2 regions of the Arthrobacter sp. NPDC058288 genome follow, and region 1 is predicted to be linked to the other one. Evidence: riboswitches for the same ligand, from Rfam matches in the RefSeq annotation. Region 1 holds a riboswitch; the other holds the start of a gene.
The links. Region 1 has a riboswitch for thiamine pyrophosphate ahead of thiC (phosphomethylpyrimidine synthase ThiC). Riboswitches for the same ligand answer to the same signal wherever they lie in the genome.
Positions count from the first base shown of each region.

Region 2: linked by a shared signal. The riboswitch ahead of thiO (glycine oxidase ThiO) and the one ahead of thiC (phosphomethylpyrimidine synthase ThiC) in region 1 are both predicted to bind thiamine pyrophosphate.

Region 1 is NZ_JBHVYH010000001.1:1,154,935-1,162,223, forward strand. It holds gene ffh (signal recognition particle protein) at 1-458, shown strand, start outside; gene ACFVWT_RS05495 (alpha/beta hydrolase) at 555-1,289, shown strand; gene thiC (phosphomethylpyrimidine synthase ThiC) at 1,258-3,114, opposite strand; TPP riboswitch at 3,109-3,216, opposite strand; gene ACFVWT_RS05505 (amidohydrolase family protein) at 3,301-4,389, shown strand; gene ACFVWT_RS05510 (VOC family protein) at 4,467-5,342, shown strand; gene ACFVWT_RS05515 (hypothetical protein) at 5,455-5,892, shown strand; gene rpsP (30S ribosomal protein S16) at 6,077-6,499, shown strand; gene ACFVWT_RS05525 (RNA-binding protein) at 6,501-6,743, shown strand; gene rimM (ribosome maturation factor RimM) at 6,912-7,289, shown strand, end outside.
Region 2 is NZ_JBHVYH010000001.1:744,147-751,435, reverse strand. It holds gene ACFVWT_RS03535 (TetR/AcrR family transcriptional regulator) at 1-224, shown strand, start outside; gene ACFVWT_RS03530 (DUF3107 domain-containing protein) at 276-500, shown strand; gene ACFVWT_RS03525 (hypothetical protein) at 551-853, shown strand; gene ACFVWT_RS03520 (4a-hydroxytetrahydrobiopterin dehydratase) at 869-1,219, opposite strand; gene ACFVWT_RS03515 (thiazole synthase) at 1,243-2,064, opposite strand; gene thiS (sulfur carrier protein ThiS) at 2,070-2,306, opposite strand; gene thiO (glycine oxidase ThiO) at 2,303-3,664, opposite strand; TPP riboswitch at 3,651-3,770, opposite strand; gene thiE (thiamine phosphate synthase) at 3,797-4,498, shown strand; gene ACFVWT_RS03495 (ferritin-like fold-containing protein) at 4,499-5,173, opposite strand; gene ACFVWT_RS03490 (RNB domain-containing ribonuclease) at 5,215-6,693, shown strand; gene ACFVWT_RS03485 (DEAD/DEAH box helicase) at 6,993-7,289, shown strand, end outside.

The sequences.
Region 1 (7,289 bases):
AACGTGAAATCGACCGGGTGGAAGCGATCGTTCGCTCCATGACGCCGCACGAGCGCGTTGCCCCCAAGATCATTAACGGCTCGCGCCGCGCACGCATCGCCAAGGGTTCGGGCATGCACGTCTCGGACGTCAACGGCCTGCTGGAGCGGTTCGCCCAGGCGCAGAAGATGATGAAGAAGATGGCTGCGGGCGGCGGAATGCCGGGCATGCCCGGAATGCCGGGCATGGGCGGCGGCGCAGGAGCCCGCAAGGGCGCCAGGAACGCGCCGAAGAAGAAGGCCAAGTCGGGAAACCCGGCCAAGGCAGCCCAGGAACTCCGGGATGCCGAGGCCAGGCGCGCTAGCGCCGGCAAGTCACTTCCGACCGGGGCCGCGTTCGGTCAGCAGGGAGCGGATTTCGATCCGTCACAGCTCAACCTGCCCAAGGGCTTCGACAAGTTCCTCGGCGGGAGCAAGTAGTTACTGGCGGTGCGGTTTTCCGCACGGGCAACATGCCTGCCGGCAGGATCAATGTCGACCGGCCGAATTGTCCGGCCATTGCCATAGGGTTGGGGCATGTTTAAGCAGCGCGTAGTGTTCGTCCACGGTTCGGGGGCCTTCGGGTCTGCCGCGTGGCCCAAGCAACACGGCATGGCCCTGGCCTATGACGCACTGTTCCTGCGCCGCCACGGCTTCGACGCCGCTGCGGAGCCGCTCGAATCGGACTTCCAGGCGGACGCCGGGATTGTGCTCGGTGCCTTGGCGGACGATGGCCGGGGCACCGCCGGCGGACATGTGGTGGCCCATGCCCAGGGCGCCATTGCGGCGATGATGGCGGCCGTGGAACGACCGGACCTGGTGCATTCCCTCACTCTGGTGGAACCCGCCTGCCTGTCACTGACCGCCGAACTTCCCGCTACTGCTGCCCACCGCGCACTGATGCAGCCGCTATTCGACGTGCGGCACCAGCTCGGCGACGACGACTTCCAGCGGGAGTTTGTCCGGCGGGCATTTTCCGTGCACAGTGATGGCCCGGCCACGCCGGAAGCACTTAACGCCGCCCGCAGGCTACGGTTGCAGGCGCCTCCGTGGGAGGCGCCGCTGCAGATCGTGCCGGGTGTGCCCACGCTCGTCCTGACCGGCGGATGGGAACCGCTCTACGAGGAGATTGCCGGTTACCTGCGCGAAACCGGTGCCCAGCACCGCGTTGCCGCGGGCGGACACCGGCCTCAGGATTCGGTGGAGGGAGACCGGGTCATCCGGTCATTCATCGGAGAAGTCAGCAGGCGTCAGCACTCACAGGCGTCGTAGCGGCACCGTCGCCCGTCGCTGCACTGAGCCGGGCCGGTCGCCCGGGGGCTGGAACCTGCGGCTCGGGGAGGTAGACCTTGCCGCCGGCCGCCAGGAATTCGTTGCTCTTTTCACGCATGCCGGCCGCCATCTCGGCGAGTGCCGCCTGTGCTTCGGCTGAACCGTACTCGTCCCTGATGTCCTGGCTGATGCGCATGGAGCAGAACTTGGGCCCGCACATGGAGCAGAAGTGCGCAGTCTTGGCCGGTTCCGCGGGAAGCGTCTCGTCGTGGAAGGACTCGGCGGTGACCGGGTCCAGCGACAGGGCAAACTGGTCCCGCCAGCGGAACTCGAACCGGGCCTTGGACAGGGCGTCGTCGCGTTCGTGCGCGCCGGGGTGGCCCTTGGCCAGGTCGGCGGCATGGGCGGCAATCTTGTAGGTGATCACTCCGGTTTTGACATCGTCCTTGTTTGGCAGCCCCAAGTGTTCCTTGGGCGTGACGTAGCAGAGCATGGCTGTGCCGTACCGGGCGATTTCCGTGGCGCCGATGGCGGAGGTGATGTGGTCGTAGCCCGGGGCTATGTCCGTGACCAGCGGCCCCAGCGTGTAGAACGGTGCTCCCTTGCAGAGTTCCTGCTGGCGTTCCACGTTTTCGCGGACCAGGTGGAACGGCACGTGGCCGGGCCCTTCCACCATCACCTGCACGTCGAACTCCCAGGCACGCTGCGTCAGTTCGGCCAGGGTGTCGAGCTCGGCGAACTGGGCGGCGTCGTTCGCGTCCGCTGTTGCGCCGGGCCGCAGGCCGTCGCCCAGCGAGAACGCGACGTCGTATTTGGCAAAAATTTCGCAGAGCTCGTCGAAGTGCGTGTAGAGGAAGTTTTCCTGGTGGTGGGCAAGGCACCAGCCGGCCATGATGGAGCCGCCCCTGGAGACGATGCCCGTCACCCGGTTGGCCGTCAGCGGCACATACCGCAGCAGCACCCCGGCGTGGATGGTCATGTAGTCCACGCCTTGTTCGCACTGCTCGATCACGGTGTCGCGGAAAATTTCCCACGTCAGTTTGTTGGCCTCGCCGTTGACCTTCTCCAGGGCCTGGTAGATGGGAACGGTACCGATCGGCACGGGGGAGTTGCGGATGATCCACTCACGCGTGGTGTGGATGTCATCGCCAGTGGACAGGTCCATCACAGTGTCGGCGCCCCACAATGTGGCCCACTGCAGCTTGTCGACCTCCTCCGCGATGGAGCTCGTGACGGCCGAGTTGCCGATATTGGCGTTGATCTTCACGAGGAATGCCTTGCCGATGATCATCGGTTCGGATTCCGGGTGGTTGATGTTGTTGGGGATGATGGCGCGGCCGGCAGCCACTTCGCTGCGGACCAGCTCCACATCGCAGTTTTCGCGGAGTGCAACGAATTGCATCTCCGGCGTCACCACGCCCTGCCGGGCGTAGTGCATCTGCGTGACAGTCTTGCCTTCGACGGCGCGGCGGGGCACGGGCTGCGCGCCCTTCCACTCCGCGGACGCAGCGCCGCGGCGCACTGCCGACTTGCCGTCGTCCAGCAGGTTCCGTTCCCGGCCGCTGTAGGGCTCGGTGTCGGCCCGCGATTCGATCCACCGGGTCCTGAACGGTTCCAGCCCCACCACGGGATCGCTGCCTGGACCGGCGGTCCGGTATACGCGGAACGGCGGGTTGGCCGCCCCGCCCGGTGAGGCCTCAAGGGCAATTTCGGTCACAGGTACCCGGATCCCGGAGGCCTCGTCCGAAATGAATCCCAGCGAGTGGGACTTCAGGGACTGCGTTTCATTTTGGGCAGGGATCAGCTGTGTTTCTTGTGTATTCACGGAATACTCACTTCCTTCGCCGGCATTACCCGGACAGGTTCAACGGTCGCAGGCCGCGTCAGCCCGATCTCAGCCCTTGCAGGGGCACCCGTGTGGTCGTAGACGAAGCTACCACAGGGGCGGGGAGGGTCCACGTCACATGCCGGTCACAACAGGGAGGGTGGAAGGGCGGTTTAGGCTTGAAGCATGCGTGGCGTCATCGAATTCAGCGGGACCGTGCTCACCGCCCCGGACCAGGAGCGGCGGGGCCTCTGGTCTGTGGACGGCAGGCTGACGTTCACACGGCCGGCCGCTCCGCCTGACCTGGTGTTGAACGGCTGGGTGCTGCCGGGCCTGGTGGATGCGCATTGCCACATCGGACTCGGACCGGAGGGGGACGTTCCGGATTCCGTGGCTGGGGAACAGGCCGTTACAGACCGGAACGCCGGCACGCTGCTTGTCCGCGACGCCGGCGCCGTCCACGACACGCGCTGGCTCCAGCAGCGACCGGAGCTTCCACGCATCATCCGGGCCGGCCGCCACATCGCCAGGACCCGCCGCTACCTTCGGGGATTCGCCGTCGAAGTTGAGCCGGATGGGCTGGTGGAGGCCGTCCGCAAGCAGGCGATGGCGGGTGACGGCTGGGTCAAGCTCGTCGGGGACTGGATCGACCGCGACGCCGGCGATCTTTCGCCGTCGTTCCCCGCCGCAGTGGTGCGGGACGCTGTCCGCGCCGCCCACGACGAAGGTGCCAGGGTGACCGCCCACTGTTTCGCGGAGGACACCCTGGATGACATGCTCGACGCCGGCATCGACTGCATCGAACACGGAACCGGCCTGCTGCCGCGGCACGTGCCGCGTTTCGTGGAGCAGCGCGTTCCCATCGTTCCCACGCTGATCAACATTGCGACATTCCCGGACATCGCGAGCCGCGCGGAAGCGAAGTTTCCCGTGTACGCGGCGCACATGCGGGCGCTCTGGGAGCGACGGAACGAGCGCATCCTCGAGGCCTTCGAAGCCGGCGTCCCGATCTACGCCGGGACAGACGCGGGCAGCGTCATCGGCCACGGCCGGATAGTGGACGAGATCCAGGCACTCCATGCAGCCGGCCTGCCGGCGGCTTCAGCCCTGGACGCGGCTTCCTGGGCCGCGCGTGGGTGGCTGGGGGCGGACGGCATCGCCGAAGGTGCCAGCGCCGACGTTGTACTGTGCGAACGGGACCCCAGGCTCGACCCGGCAACACTGCGGGACCTCACGCACATCATTCTTCGCGGTCGGCAGCTCCACAAGGAATAAATTGAAGCTTCAAGTAATTTACTCTATGTAAGCGTCGTCGGTCGCCGGCGGCCACGTTTCGGGAGTTTGGAGTTGCCATGACCACAGAATCCAGCAGCAAGGACCTGCTGCCCGCCGATCTCGCCATGGGCGCGGTGATGCTCAAAGTGGGCGACATGAAGCTCATGACGGACTACTACCAGCGGGCGCTCGGGCTGGAGGCCGTGGCTGAGGAGGACGGCGGCGTGTACCTTGGCCGCCGGGGCACACCCTTGGTCCACCTGGCGCCGGCTCCGGGCCTCAATCTCCCGGCCCGCGGCGAGGCCGGGCTGTTCCACACGGCACTCCTCTTCGAGGACCGGCCGTCGCTCGCGGCCACGGTGGCCTCCGCCGCCCGGTATGAACCGCGGCTGTTCACCGGGAGCGCCGACCATCTCGTCAGCGAGGCTTTCTACTTCAGCGACCCCGAGGGCAACGGCATCGAGCTGTACTGGGACCGTCCCCGCACCGACTGGTCCTGGGAGGGGACTAATGTGGTCATGGACAGCCTCGCCCTCCCGCCGCAGCGCTTCCTGCAGGAATTCCTGAGCGAGGAGGCGGTAAGCGGGCAGCGCGAGGCCGCGGCCGGCGTCGGGCACGTCCACCTGCAAGTGGGTGATGTCCAGTCGGCGCACGACTTCTACGTGGGCACCCTCGGTTTCGAGAAAACCGCCGGATGGCACGGGCAGGCCCTTTTCGTCTCCGCCGGCGGCTACCACCACCACATGGCGATGAACGTCTGGAACAGCCGTGGCGCAGGTCCCCGTAAGGACACCCTGGGCCTGGGCGAAGTCCTGATCGAAGTGCCGGGAACGGACGACGTCGGCGCGCTTGCCGACCGTTTGCGGGTTGCCGGCGTGGGGTCGCACCACACCGGAGCCGAGCTGCGGTTTGAAGATCCGTGGCGCAACCGGATCCGGGTCGCTGTCCGCTGAGGCGTCGCAGGCCTGCGCGTCCTTCTGGGTTAGGCTAAAACCGGAGGTCCGGGGGCGGCTGCGAAGCCCCCGCCCGGACCATCACACCGTCGACGGAATGAGGATGATTTCCATGGGTTTCACCGAAATCTTTGTTTCCACCCACGATGAGGCACTCAAGCGCGCGGCGGCACTCGACGGCGGCGGTGCCGCTGCTCCGGACGCGCTTCGGATTCCCGACATCAGCGACTTTGAGATAGAGCAGCTGGGCGACCTCGCTGGAGCGGCGGTCCACGCGTCAGGAGCCGACTACGAACTCGCCATGGTGGACGTGGCGAGTGATTCGCTGCTGGGCGTGCCGGCCGCCATGGTCCGGGCGCTCGCCGAACTCCTCAGCTACGAGACCGAAGGCGAGGGCGATGTCCTGGAGGATGTGGCGGCCAGGTGGGCGGCTGAGGAGGACATGCCTTTTGGTTCAGAAGAAGCCCGCGGCTATGTCCAGCAGCTCGCACGCATGGCCGGCAGCGTGGATCCGAACGCCCGCACCGGGCTGTACGTCTGGTCCTCCTGAGCCGGCTGGCGGGTGTCAAGTCGAAATCCCGGCTGCGATCTGGCACAATGAACAGGTACTTGATCTGCGTGGCCCCTCTCTCCGCGTCCGGATCTTGTCCTTTTAGAACCCCCTAGTACGGCCCGCCCCACGGGTGCAGAACGCCGGGCTCGACCCCGTTTCAGAAACAGGAGTGACCACAAAAGTGGCCGTAAAGATTCGCCTTAAGCGCTTCGGCAAGATGCGCGCACCGTACTACCGCATCGTTGTCATGGACGCACGCTCCAAGCGTGACGGCCGTGCTATCGAAGAGATCGGCAAGTACCACCCGACCGAAGAGCCCTCGTACATCGAGGTCGACACGGACCGTGCCCAGTACTGGCTCGGCGTCGGCGCACAGCCGTCCGAGCAGGTTGCGGCGATCCTCAAGATCACCGGTGACTGGCAGAAGTTCAAGGGTCTCCCTGGCCAGGAGGGCACCTTGAAGACCAAGGCTCCCAAGGATGCCTTTGTTACCCCTGAAAAGGGTTCCGTGATCATCCCGGAAGCCATCACCAAGAAGGCCAAGAAGGACGAGGCAGCCGAAGCTTCCACCGAAGCCGAAGCAGAGACCACCGAGGCTGAGTAAATTGCTGGCAGAAGCGCTCGAACACCTTGTCCGCGGGATCGTTGACAGTCCCGAGGACGTCAAGGTCAGCGCCAAGAACAACCGCCGCGGGGACACCCTCGAGGTGCGAGTTCACCAGGACGACCTCGGACGGGTGATCGGTCGTCAGGGCCGCACGGCGCGCGCACTGCGCACTGTCGTGGCGGCGCTGGCCGGCGGCGAACAGGTCAGGGTCGACGTCGTCGACACCGACCGCCGCCGGTAAACGCTCCGCAATATTTGTCTCAAGTCCGGCCCCTTCACCAGATTATGGTGGAGGGGCCGGACTGTTTTCAGCAAAACCCGCGGGTTCCGCACAACCCGTGCGGCGGGCTTGCAGTACCGCCGGCCGCAATAGAACCGCAACAGAACGAACTCCGGAACAGAGGAACAGATGCAGCTTCAGGTGGCACGAATCGGCAAACCGCACGGCATCCGCGGCGAAGTGACCGTCCAGGTCCTGACCGATGCGCCGGAGGACCGTTTCATTCCTGGCACGGAATTCGTGGTCGAGCCGGCCTCGGTCGGAACGCTGACCGTGGATAGTGCCCGCTGGAACAAAGACATCCTGCTGCTGGGTTTTGAGGGCATCGAGACCCGCAACCAGGCCGAAGCACTGCGTGGCGCCAAGCTGTTCATCGAGACCGAAGAGCTCGACGAGGACGACGACGAAGGCTGGTACGAGCATGAGCTGGTCGGCCTTGACGTCCGCGTGGGCGACTCCGTCGTCGGCAAGGTGACCGGGCTCCGTACCCTTCCGGTCCAGGACCTC
Region 2 (7,289 bases), 410 kb from region 1:
CATTCAACAAGACTTTTGCCGACGCCATTGCGCGGGTCATCGCCGAGGACACCAAGCTCCCTATGCTGGAGGCCCAGTTGCTGGGCCGTGGACTCGCCGGCATGGCCCAGGTCAGCGCACGCTATTGGCTGGAAACCGACGGGAACCTGGACATCGATGTGGCCAGCGACCTGATCTATCGTTTAGCTTGGCGCGGAATCTCGCGCTTTCCCAAGGAAACCTAGACTACAAATAGAGAACACCTTTAGAACTTTGATTGGCTGGGAGGCCTCGCTGTGGAAGTAAAGATCGGCATTCAGAACATTGGCCGCGAAATTGTGCTGGAATCGGCTCAGGATGCTGACTCGGTGGCAAAGCTCGTCGAGGAATCCATTAGCAAAGGCGCTGAACTGCGCCTGACTGACGAAAAGGGCCGCGTGGTCATTATTCCCGCCAATGTCCTGGGTTACGTTGAGATCGGCGCCGAGGAAGCCCGCCGCGTCGGTTTCGGCCAGCTCTAGGCCACAGCTTCACCTCGTCCCGAACCGCCCTGCAGCAAGGAGTTCGCTGAATGCTTTCCCTGGTAATCGTGGCCCTCGTGACCGTGGCCGCAGGTTTTGTTGTCTGGGCCAACGACAGGCGGCATGCGAAGTACGGCATCGGCATGCCGGCGGGCGTGGCGACTGCCGTGGGGATGCTGAGCTGGATCATCTTCATGGCCGCAGGGCTTGGTTACCAGCCGGGCCTGACGTGGATTCCGTGGGTGCTCCCCATGGTCCTGGGCACCGGGGCGGCTCTCGCCGCCGCGGTGTACCTGGGCCGGAAGCGTGCCCTGTATGACACGAAGGAGCTCACCGCGGCACTGCGGCTCTAAATAAGCGCTGCGGCTCTAAGTGCTGGGGGCGCGGGGCGGGTACTTGGCTGGAACGGCCACCGCTGCCACGGCGGCGGCAGCGGAGCTGACGGCCGCCGCCGCGGCAACGTCCCGCCCTGTCACCTGCGTGCCGGCGTCGTGGGACGTAAAGCGGATAAACACCCTGTTGTAACGCCAGTCCAGGTCCGGGTGGTGGTTTTGTTCCTCAGCCAGGCGCCCGACGGCGGCAATCAGCTCAAGCGCAGCGGCCGCGGTCGGAGCCTTGAAGACGGTCACCAGGCCACCCGATTGGTGCCGCCAGTCGGGCAGCTCTGCGAGGGCGGCGTCAATCTGGGTTTGGTTGAGAGTGTCTTCCGTGCCTGTCACCGCTGGCTCCTTGGATGGTACGCCTACAGGAACTCCGCCCGGCCTTCCATTGCCGACGAGGCAAGAGCGTGCTCGCGGCGCGGGATCCGTCCTGCCGCTTTCGCCAGCCTACCGGCGATGACTGCGTGTTTGAAGGCCTGCCCCATCATCGCCGGGTTCTGTGCCCGCGTCACCGCTGTCGCCAGCAGCACCGCGTCGCAACCCAGTTCCATGGCGAGCGCCGCGTCCGACGCCGTGCCGATGCCCGCATCCAGCACCACGGGGACGGAGGCCCGGGAAACGATGAGTTCGATGTTGTGCGGGTTCAGGATGCCCAGGCCGGTGCCGATCGGGGACCCGAGCGGCATGACTGCGGTGGCACCGAGGTTCTCCAGTCGAAGTGCCAGCACGGGGTCGTCATTTGTGTAGGCGAACACTTTGAACCCGCGGTTTACCAGCTGCTCGGTGGCGTCCACCAGCTCCACGGCGTCCGGCAGCAGCGTGTGTTCGTCGGCAATCACTTCAAGCTTCACCCAGTCCGTCTCCAGCGCCTCCCGCGCCAGTTCCGCCGTCATCACGGCGTCCCTCGCGGTGAAGCAACCGGCTGTGTTGGGCAGGACCCTGATGTTGTGGTCCACCAGGAGCTGGAACAGCGAGCCTGTTTCCGCCGGCGAGTAGCGGCGCATGGCCACGGTGGTCAGCTCCGTGCCGGACGCGATCAGGGCAGCCCCCAGTCCGTCCAGGCTGGGCGCACCGCCGGTGCCCATGATCAGCCGTGATCCCAGCGGGACGCCGTCCACGATGAAGGGGTCCGCTGCCGCCTGCTGCCCGGTCCCTGCCGCGCCTGCAACCGTTGTTCCTGCCATGATGCTCAACCTCCCTGTACCGCGGTAACAAGTTCGACGTCGTCGCCCTCGGCCAGTGCCGTGACGAACCACTGGCTGCGCGGCACCACCTCGGAATTCCGCGCCACCGCCACCCCCAGCTTTTGGCCGTCGGCAGCCTGCCCGTTGGGCGCGAGGTTCCTGCCGGTGACCTGGCTGATGAGGGTGGTGACGGACGCGCCGTCGGCCACCGCATGTGCCGTGCCGTTCAGTGTGATGTTCATGCTGTTTCCTTGTTCGGGTCAATTGTGACGGTGTGTACGGGCGTTGCCGGAGTTGCCGGTCCGGCCGAAAGGCCCGAAAACCGGTCGGGCCGGAACGGAGCCCAGCGTGGATCGGTGTCGCCGTCCATCAGTTGCCTGCAGATGGACGACGCTGCAGGGGTGAGCAGGACGCCGTGCCGGAAGAATCCGGTGGCAATGATCAGGCCCGCAATATCCAGGCCGGTTCCGGCGTCTGCCACGCGGCCCAGCAGCGGCGCGTTGTCCGGGGTCCCCGGGCGGGCCCTCGCCGTGGCTTCGAGCAGTTCCAGTTCGGCGACGGCGGGAACCAGCACCTGCGCGTCGCGGAGCAGCTGGTAGACGCCGCCGGCGGAGACGGCCGACCCTGCGGGGGTTGAGGATCCTGCAGGCGCGGCCATGGCGGCAGCGGTGCCCGCTCCTGACAGCGCATCTTCACGCTGCGTGGCCCCGATCACCACGGTGCCGTCCTGCCGGGGCACGATGTAAACGGGAACTCCGTGGACCATTCCACGGACTGTGGATGTCACCAGAGGCTGCAGGTAGGCGGGGACACGCAGGCGCAGGATGTCGCCGTACACGGGGCGGAGCGGAAGCTGAAGCCCGGGTGGCAGGCCGTCCAGGGACGCGGCTTCCAGACCGTTGGCAAGGATCGTTTCGCCTGCGTGCACCGTGCCGCCCCCGGCCAGGCTGACGCCGCTGACCCGCCCGTCCTCCCAGAGCAGGCCGGCGGCCCGCTCACGCACGGTGGAGCCGGGCAGGGAATCCGAGATCACGGCAAGGAGCTTGCGGGGATCCACCTGATGGTCTGCCGGAATCTCGAAGGCGCAGGATATCCCCGGGCTCAGCAACGGCTCCTGCGCCCGGGCTTCCCTGACTGTCAGCGGTTCCACCGTCAGGCCGCTGGCCTGCTGGACGCCGCGCAGGTCGGCGAGCGCCCGGCGGTCTGCGGCGTCGGCACCCACGGCGAGGGTCGACGTCGTGAGGTAGCCCGTGCCCGGATCGTCGGCGCCGGGTTCACGGGATTGCCGCCCGGATTCCAGGCCGGCTGCGAATGCCGGCCACAGTCCCGAGGAGTGGAGCATAAGCTCCAGGAGGTCTTCCTCCTGGTAGTGGAGTTCGCTGACGGGGGCCAACATGCCGGCGGCGGCCCAGCTCGCGCCCGTTCCCGGTGCGTCGTCGATAATCATCACAGACCTGCCCGACTGCCGGGCTTCCCAGGCGATGCCGTGCCCGATGACTCCTCCGCCGATCACGGCGACGTCGGCGGTGAGGCGCCTGTCATGCTCGTCGCGGCTGCGCGCGTGCGGGCGGACTGCTGGGGGCTGGGGGGTCATTGTCATCCTTCCCTACGCCGGTACTAACCGGATCAGGTCAAGCGGTCGGCTCTGACGCCCTCTCAGCCCTGCAGCTTTGTGACAGCTGCGGCGGGCTCCCGCGGTACTCCCCCAGTTTAGGGGAACTAGGCTTATGCCATGACCGAGCAAGCTCTCCTGACCGACGCCCGCCTGTACCTCTGCACCGACGCCCGCACGGCCCGGGGCGATTTCGCCGACTTCGTTGAGGCCGCCTACGCCGGCGGCGTCGACATCATCCAGCTCCGGGACAAGAACCTGGAGGCGGCCGAAGAGCTTGAGGTGCTCGAGGTTCTGGGGGCCGCGGCCCGCCGCCACGGCCGTCTTTGGTCAGTCAACGACCGCGCGGACATCGCCTCGCTCTCCGGCGCGCCGGTGCTCCACATCGGACAGAAGGACCTCCCCCTGGCCTCGGCCCGGAAGTTCCTCGGCAATGAAGCAGTGATCGGCCTGTCAACGCACAGCCCCGCACAGATCGATGCCGCCATCGGCGCATCCCGCGGTCCCGCCGGACTGGATTACTTCTGTGTCGGGCCGGTGTGGGCCACTCCTACGAAGCCGGGCCGTGCCGCCGTCGGCCTCGACCTGGTCCGCTATGCGGCAGAAGCCACCCGCAGGACAGCTGCCGGTGCCGGGGGGGCAAGCGTTGACGGAGCGCCCCTGCCGTGGTTCGCCATCGGCGGCATCGACCTGGGCAACGTTAAGCAGGTGGTGGCGGCAGGAGCGCAGCGGATCGTGGTGGTCCGCGCCATCACGGAGGCCGATGACCCCGCCGCCGCCGCGAGCTCGCTGCTGGCAGCCCTCGACGCGGGCGCATCCTGACTATCCGGTCAGGCCGAGCTGCCTCATCCGGCTGGAATGCTTCTCCGCCAGCCCCGCGGTCAGCCCGCTGACCAACTCTTTCGCGGCGGCGCTGTCCCCGCCGTCGATCAGGCTTCCCGGGAAAGCATGTTCGTAGCTCACCCGCTGCGCCTGGGTCAGTGCTTCGCCCAGCAGCCGCCTGCCCCACAGTGCAAGCCTGGAAGCAAGCCTGGGATCATCGGCAAGGGCACTCCTCAGCCGTTCGCGGAGAACTTCCGTTGTCTCGTCGGAAGCCTGGATCTGTTCGATGACGTCCCGTGTTCCGGCGTCAAGATAGCGGGAAATGGCCCGGTAGAAGTCGGCTGATACGGTATCGATCACGTAGGCCTTCATCAGTGATTCGTACCAGTCGGCCGGGCGCGTCCGCGAATGGAAATAGTCCACGGCTGCCTGGAACGGCAGCATGGCATCCTCGGCGTCGATCCCCATGGCCTCCAGGCGGGCGCTCACCAACTCGTAGTGCCGGAACTCCACCACGGCAATCCTGCCGAGCACGGCCCGGTCGTGGAGGGTGGGCGAATACCGCGCGTCAGCGGCGAATCTCTCGAAGGCTGAGAGCTCGCCATAGGCCATCATTCCGAACAGGTCTGCGATGAAGCGGTTGTGGCGAGCGGTGTCGGCCGGGGATGAGCTCATCGTCCAAGACTAATGGCGCAAATAGAGCTAATCTGACTTTCGTGTCACATCATCATCTGACTCCAAGTGTCCACGAACAGACCAACCGCCTGGCCGAAGCGCTGAACGCGCTGCGCACGGAGTTGGAGCTGCCCGGGCCCTTCCCCGATGATGTCCTGCGGGATGCGCTGGCGGCCATTGCGGAGCACAAGATGCCTGATCTTGACCTCACCGACGTGGGCTTTGTGACCATCGATCCTCCTTCTTCCACTGACCTGGATCAAGCCCTCTTCATCGAGCGGTCAGGCGACGGGTACAAGGTTTTCTACGCCATCGCCGACGTGCCGTCCTTCGTGGCGCCGGGAGGAGCGCTCGACGCCGAGACGCGCCGCCGGGGGCAGACGTTCTACGCCCCGGACGGGCGGATTCCCCTGCACCCCGAAGCCATCAGCGAGCAGGCCGGCAGCCTCCTCGCCGGCCAGTTGTGCGGCGCCTTCGTCTGGGAGTTCGACCTGGATGCGGCGGCCCGCGTGGAGTCGGTGCTGGTGCGCCGGGCCAGGATCCGGAGCCGGGCGAAGCTCAACTACACGGGCGTCCAGGCCGACCTGGATTCCGGCAGTGCCGCCCCCGTCCTCCTGCTCCTCAGGGAGGTGGGGATCAAGCGCGTGGAACTGGAACGGCTCCGCGGCGGCGCCAGCCTCAACATGCCGGAACAGGAAATCGAACAGCTGCCCGACGGCGGCTACCGCATCGTGGCGGCGCCACCCCTGCCCGTGGAGGACTGGAACGCCCAGATTTCGCTCATGACCGGCATGGCTGCGGCTGACCTTATGCTCGAGGGCAAGGTCGGGATCCTGAGGACCATGCCCGCCCCGGACGAACGGTCGCTCCTGCACTTCAAGCGGCAGACAAAGGCGCTCGGCAGGCCGTGGGACGGTGAGGCCAGCTACGGCGAGTACCTGCGTTCCCTGGATCCCACCGACCCCCGGCAGCTGGCAATCCTGCACTCCGCCGGAATGCTGTTCCGGGGCGCCGGGTACACGCCCTTTGACGGCAACGTGCCGGAGGACGCCATCCAGTCGGCCATCGGGGCCGCGTATGCGCACACCACGGCACCGCTCCGCCGCCTGATCGACCGCTTCGTCCTGGTGATTTGTGAGGCGCTGAGCAACGGCACCGCGGTTCCCGACTGGGCCCGGGAAGCACTTCCCTCGCTGCCGGAAATCATGGGGGCCTCGGACCAGCTGGCAGCGAGGATGGAACGGCTGGCCCTGGATACGGTGGAGGCCGCCCTGCTCGTCAACCACGTCGGACAGGAGTTCGACGCCGTCGTCATCTCCGGGTCGAAGCCGGGCAAGCCCAACGGGAACGGGAACGGCGGCAACGGGAACGGCAACGGACCGTCCGGCATCATCCAGATCGCAGACCCGGCGGTGACGGCCCGGTGCCCCGGCGAACTCGAATCCGGCACCACGGTCCGGGTCAGGCTGATCTCGTCGGACATCAGCACGCGCGTGATCCGGCTTGAGCTGGTGGAGTGATTGCCGGCTGATTGTGGACTGCGTCCGGGGCGTCAGTCGGTGATGGTTGCGGGCAACAGCTAGACTGAGGGGGTAGTAATGGATGCCCGGTCGTTGATTTCCATGATTTTTGAATTCAACAAGCCCGCCCCTACGCGATCTTGAGATACGCCCGCTGGTCCCCAGTGCCAGCATTTAGATAGCCCGCGATCGGCTTCCACTGGATTTGCTTGCGCGCCCGAGCGTGCTCCGGAACGGCCTCGCGGCCGGCCCCGTTGAGCAAGCAGCGCCAATGCCCAAATGAATAAGGAAACTCCCCTGTGAGTGAATTGCACACGCACCAACTTCTGACCGACGAAACCGGCACTGAAACGATCGAGCCGGAAGAGACCATCATCTCGGACGAAAAGCCGCACGAGATCGAGGAGAAATCCTTTGCGGACTACAACGTCCGCGCCGACATCGTCGAGTCCCTGGCCGACGCCGGAATCACCCACCCCTTCCCCATCCAGGCAATGACGCTGCCCGTGGCCCTCGCCGGCCATGACATCATCGGCCAGGCCAAGACGGGCACCGGCAAAACCCTGGGCTTCGGCATCCCCGCGCTGCAGCGCGTG